2 regions of the Priestia sp. Y58 genome follow, and region 2 is predicted to be linked to the other one. Evidence: riboswitches for the same ligand, from Rfam matches in the RefSeq annotation. Region 2 holds a riboswitch; the other holds the start of a gene.
The links. Region 2 has a riboswitch for lysine ahead of lysA (diaminopimelate decarboxylase). Riboswitches for the same ligand answer to the same signal wherever they lie in the genome.
Positions count from the first base shown of each region.

Region 1: another riboswitch for lysine. It lies ahead of MMB68_RS20845 (amino acid permease); the one in region 2 lies ahead of lysA (diaminopimelate decarboxylase).

Region 1 covers NZ_JAKWFL010000007.1:176,883-180,074, forward strand. Annotated here, with positions in the region: gene MMB68_RS20845 (amino acid permease) at 1-1,175, opposite strand, end outside; lysine riboswitch at 1,278-1,462, opposite strand; TPP riboswitch at 1,637-1,737, shown strand; gene thiT (energy-coupled thiamine transporter ThiT) at 1,770-2,378, shown strand; gene MMB68_RS20855 (ethanolamine ammonia-lyase reactivating factor EutA) at 2,535-3,192, shown strand, end outside.
Region 2 covers NZ_JAKWFL010000003.1:493,636-496,827, reverse strand. Annotated here, with positions in the region: gene MMB68_RS12560 (NAD(P)/FAD-dependent oxidoreductase) at 1-527, opposite strand, end outside; gene MMB68_RS12555 (CBO0543 family protein) at 865-1,377, shown strand; lysine riboswitch at 1,444-1,626, shown strand; gene lysA (diaminopimelate decarboxylase) at 1,772-3,100, shown strand; gene MMB68_RS12545 (dicarboxylate/amino acid:cation symporter) at 3,153-3,192, shown strand, end outside.

The sequences.
Region 1 (3,192 bases), on a different contig from region 2:
GCAACAAATGCTCTTCTAAAACGATAGTGGCTGATTGCAATTCCTAACCAAGCAATAAAACCAGACATACCAGAAGCGTTAAGTAACCATGTGTATACCGCACCGTCTCCAAAAAATGAAGCACCAAATGCAAGTGTACCGACAAGTGCCGTTGCGATTAAGGCATTAACTGGAACGCCTCGTTTATTCACTTTTGCTAAGAACCTTGGTGCTTTTCCATCTTTCGCTAAGTTCCACAGCATACGCGTAGAAGCATACATACCTGAGTTACCAGCAGATAAAACAGCTGTTAAAATAACGGCATTGATAGCCGATGCCGCAAACGCCAGACCTGCTCGTTCGAATATTAGAGTAAACGGACTTACCCGCACATCATCACTTGCTAATGAATCCGCTGTGTATGGAATAAGCATTCCAATAACAAAAATAGCTAAAATATAAAATAACAAGATGCGCCAGAAGACTTGTTTAACTGCGCGAGGAACCGTTTTTTCGGGATCTTCACTTTCTCCAGCCGCGACTCCAAGCAACTCTGTTCCTTGGAATGAAAAACCAGCAGCCATAAAAATACCTAGTACAGTAAAGAATCCACCGTGAATCGGTCCATCACCAAGCGTGAAGTTTTTAAAACCTGGTGCTTCATTGTTAAAGATACCAAAAATCATCATAATACCAATAACTAAAAAGATGATAACCGTTACTACTTTAATTAACGAAAACCAAAATTCAGATTCACCAAATCCTTTTACAGAAAGGTAGTTAAGCCCAAACATAATTAATAAAAACAGGGCACTCCATAAAATAGAAGAAGAGTTTGGGAACCAAAATTTCATAATAAGGGCTCCAGCGGATAATTCAGCTGCAATCGTAATAGCCCAGTTATACCAGTAGTTCCAGCCGAGAGCGAAACCAAAGGATGGATCTACAAAACGAGACGCATACGTACTAAATGAACCAGCTTCAGGCATATAAGCTGCGAGCTCTGCTAGGCTGGTCATCAAAAAGTAAACCATGACGCCAATGATAGCGTAAGCTAAAAGCGCTCCCCCAGGTCCTGCTGTGTGAATTGCTCCACCACTTGCTAGGAATAAGCCGGTTCCAATGGCTCCTCCTAATGAAATCATCGTTAAGTGGCGAGATTTCAACCCACGTTTTAATTCTTGCTGCTCTTGCATAGATAAATACTCCTTTCGAATGTACGGAAAGAGACGGGATAACATAAAAAAAGCCCGCAGTATATGTGCGCGCTTTTAAATCTGAAAACCGCGTCAACCTTCCGTGAAGATAGCTCTTCACATCACTCGCATGATGTGACAGTTCTGTTCCTGTTCGGAGACAGCCCCAGCTTAAATCAACCGAGAAGTGATCTAAACTTCGGCAATTTTTCCTTTCAAGCAACATCCTCAATGTTCTCTGCATTTCCGTTACTTTACTATTAAAAACTGCGACCTCTACCTCATCGATTAGGATGAGGGTTTTTTATATTCAATTGACATAAAAGAAGTATAACAAATACTAAAACGATTGTCATTATAAAAAATAGATTCAGAAAATAGAAACATCTTTGAAATCTCTCGAATCTATTTTGTTACATATGGTATAATAAACATTGTCTTTATACTACATAAATATCCAAACGTACCACAGGGGGAGCCGCCGTGCTGAGAGTGAACGAAATGTTCAGACCCTTAGAACCTGTTAGTTAACGCTAGCGTAGGAATGTGGGAATAGTAGCATATATTTGCTTACTCCTGTGTAAACCGTTTGATATGAATGATTCAAAAACAGGAGTGAGAAACGTGAATAAAGCATTACCTTTACAGGCTAAAATTGAAATAGCTATTTTTGCAGCATTGGCACTTCTACTTGACCTTTTGCCTTCCATTAAGATTGCAACGGCTGTAAGTATTTCGTTCTCCATGGTGCCCATTTTTATTATGTGCTTTCGCTGGGGAGTAAAAGGCGGGGCTCTATCTGGTCTATTATGGGGGCTTTTGCAGTTAGCGACAGGAACGGCTTATATTTTAACAGCGCTACAAACATTTATTGAATATATTGTGGCTTTTGCTTTTATAGGTTTTGGAGGTATTTTTTCACAATCTATTAAAACAAATTTAGCTACCAATAACAGATCAAAAGCTTTTGTTTTGATTGTTTTATCCCTTATTATCGGAAGCTTCGCACGTTATTTCTGGCACTTTATTGCTGGTATTATTTTCTGGGGATCGTACGCACCAAAAGGTATGTCCGCTCTGTGGTATTCTTTTTCAATGAACGGTATTTCAATGGTAGGGTCACTAATAGCCTGCTTAGTCATTCTTTCATTGTTAATTCCATCGGCATCAAGAATGATTGTAACTAAATCACATTCATCATAAGAAAAAAGACTAAATCTACCAAGATTTAGTCTTTTTTGTCATTTGTCACCTTTGTTTACACAAAAGTGTGTCAGGTTTGATAACATAGTTAGTGAAATATTCAAAAAACTGTTTTATGATAGTCAACATATTCAAACGAGATAAAGGATTGATAGCATGCTACAGAAATGGATCACGAGCATAGGTTTAGATATTGGAACAAGCACAACAAAACTGATTGTAAGCAAGCTGTTAATAGCAAATCAACAAAATCAGTTTACGCTGCCAGGCTGTCAAATTATTGATCGTCGCGTAACGTATGCAAGTTCTATCTATACCACACCTATGTTAAACGAGGTTGAAATCGATGTTCAACGATTAACGGTACTACTAGAACAAGAGTACAAAAATGCAGAAATCTCCTTAGATCAAGTGGAGGCGGGCGCTGTGATCATCACAGGAGAAACTGCTAGAAAGCAAAATGCAGAAACTATCGTTCACTATCTAGCCGAACATGCTGGAGATTTTGTTGTTGCAACAGCCGGTGCTGACTTGGAAGGAATATTGGCGGCAAAAGGATCAGGAGCAATCCAACATTCCGCTGAAACAAATGCAGTAATTGCCAATATTGATGTAGGAGGAGGCACCGCTAACATCGCTTTATGTCAAAACGGAAAAGTGATCGAAACGTTTACGCTGCATGTAGGTGGAAGATTAATTCGGCTGAATTCAGACGGCTTTGTTACCTACGTTTCACCTTATTTAACTGAATTTTTAAAAAATAATTCTTTAACACTGCGAGAAGGTGAAAAAGCAACATTTGAAAAACTCTCGT
Region 2 (3,192 bases):
GCGTTTCCTTCTATTATTTTTGCACCGTTTTTCTTCGCTGCATTCACAAGTGCGTTTCGAAGAGCTCTTCCGTTGACGCGAGCGGCTCCACTAATATGAACTGAACTGTATTCTTCCGAAAGAGCCGGAAACAAAGCCTGTGTTTCTTTAGCGGATAAACGTGTAATCTCGCCTATTTCGGGCGCTTCTTCCCGACGCTTATATGCTCGCTCTTCCATTTTTTTAAGCTTTTGTTCATCAGTATGTAAGCTAATTGCTCCTACTCGCTTATATCCCGTATCCGTTTCTCCATCTTCTTCTAATTGCTGAATTAATGTTTGATAGTACTTGGCGCCGCCTTTTGCTAAGCGGTACCATGCTTTATTTCGACGCTGCGAAAGCCATGGACAAACAATTCCTGCTGCTGCATCAGTAGCTTGACCAGCATCCTGGCGATCTATCAATGTCACATCTGCTCCTGCTTTTGCTAAATGATATGCTGTAGAAGCTCCAAGTATCCCAGCTCCAACTACGATGTATGTTTTCATACCAAAACACCCTTTTCTTTCTTCTAGTATTCTCATGCTATATGTATGCAATTTTAGCATAGCAAAAAAAGAAGTCCCATACTAGGCGAAGCTATTTTGAGCTTACTTTTACGTCTTGCTGACTTTGACATATAGCTCCTTTCATCTTGTAAACAAAAGTGTTAGAAGTTCTTTTACGGAGATTATAGCAGGGTGAAGACAGTCATAAATAGTGGTAGTATGTCTTTACCGCTGCTGCTTACGGCTTTTCTATTATAGTTTCTGAATAAAAGCGGAGAGAATAAAATTTCTATAATATGTAAATAAAAAGAAATAACCATTATTTTAAGGAGAGCGTATGCAATCTTCATTTGTATTATTTTTCATCATTCTTGGTTTACTATTTGGCAAGTGGCGAAGGTATCAAGAATACTATCCTACTTTGCTGTTTTGGGTCACGGGGAATTTGCTTTATGAAGTGCTGCTGTTTCATCACCGCGTATGGGTATTTCACCCTGTTGGTATTGATCACCTTTTTCTACCCGATCACCTAATGGTTTCCCTTGGAATAACCTTAATTATTTATCCGTTTGTTATACCGGTTTTTTTAGGAAGGCTGCCGCTGCATGTAAGCGGCCGGCTGTGGTGGATTCTTTTGTGGGCGCTTTTATTTACTGTGATTGAGTTCATTGCTTATGTTAATCACAGTATCACTCATCATTATGGATGGTCGCTGCTGTGTTCTTTTCTCTTCAATATTGTCACGTTCTCACTTTTAGTCATTCATCAGAAGACAGCACTGGCTGCTTGGATTCTATCTGGAAGCTTCATAGCTTTCTTATTTATTTTTTTTGATATTCCTATGCCTTAACTTTTCGTTGACTAGACAGCGGAAAAAGAAATATAATAGGAATTACATTTAAATATAATTTTCCTCTCTGAGAATAGAGGTGCATGAAATCAAGAGTCACTTATTGGAGACTAATGGAGTCTGTGAAGATAAGTAAAAGGGATTTCGTGCCGAAGTATATAAACATCCATTGTGTTCATATACTGGTTCAGTATTGAATAAATGCTGAGCTGTCACAAACCATTTGGTTTGTGGAGAGCTATTGAAGAGATGTTGATGCCTAGAATGTAATAATACTTTATTATTATGAAACCAAGACGCGTGAACATCACTTCACGGGTCTTTTTTGTGTTTTTCTACTGACCATCAAAGTTCAAAGTTATAGTTGAATGATTTAAATGGAGGGATACGGATTATGTACTTACATGGAACGAGTAAAATTAACAGCAGCAATCATTTAGAAATTGGGCAGTGCGATACGGTCGAACTGAAAAAACAATACGGCACTCCTCTATACATCTACGATCAAGAATTAATTGAGACGAAATGCAAGGCCTTCCATTCAGCCTTTCAAAGAAGCGGATTTTCATATCAAATCGCCTATGCAGGGAAAGCGTTTCTTTGTATGGAAATGGCTAGCCTTTTAACGAAGCTTGATATGTCATTAGATGTGGTCTCAGGAGGCGAATTATTTACAGCTCTTGAAGCTGGATATCCAGCTGAACGCATTCATTTTCATGGAAATAACAAAACGATTGAAGAAATTGAAATGGCTCTTGATGCGAATATTGGCTGTTTTGTTGTTGATAACTTTACCGAACTTGAAGTTTTGCATGCCTTAGCAGCTGAGCGCAAACAGAAAGCATCTATTCTTCTGCGTGTTACTCCAGGGATTGAAGCCCACACACATGAGTATATTATGACCGGACAGGAAGACTCCAAGTTTGGATTTGGTCTTTCCAATGACCAGGCTATGAAAGCGGTAAGTTCTGCGTTAGAAAAACCTTACTACGATCTTTTAGGCATTCATTGTCATATTGGTTCGCAAATTTTTGAAGTAGATGGTTTTTCTCGCGCCATTGATATTTTAACTGATTTCTTATTCAGTATTCGTGATAAAATGGAGTTTGAAGTAAAAGTTTTAAACGTAGGTGGTGGTTTTGGTATTCGTTATACCGAAAGCGACTCTCCTCTTCCAGTTGAGTATTATGTAGATGCACTGACAGAAAAGCTAAGCCGTACGTTAACTGAACAGAATTATACCCTTCCAGAAGTCTGGATTGAGCCTGGAAGAAGCATCGTAGGAGAAGCGGGTACAACGCTTTATACAATTGGCTCAACGAAGGAGATTCCGGGTGTACGCAAATACGTAGGAATTGACGGCGGTATGACCGATAATATCCGCCCTGCCCTTTATGATGCAAAACATGAAGCTGTCTTGGCTAATAGAGTGACGGATAAAAAAGATGAAACAGTATCAATTGCGGGGAAATGCTGTGAATCAGGAGATATGCTTATTTGGGATATCGATTTACCGCGCGTTAATCAAGGAGATTTATTAGCAGTGTCCTCTACAGGTGCCTACAACTATTCAATGGCTAGCAATTACAACCGTATTCCGCGCCCTGCTGTTGTATTTGTGAAAAATGGAGAAGCTCGTCTTGCTGTAGAGCGAGAAACATACGAAGATTTGGTGCGTAAAGATGTAAAGCCAGTCGTTACTACGTATGCAATGAGCAAATGATAGCCGTTCTTGCGTAGTAAAGAAGCTATTGTTGTTTGGAGGAAATCTAACTATGGTTTTAAGTGTATTTAAAACGTACAGATCATCGCTTA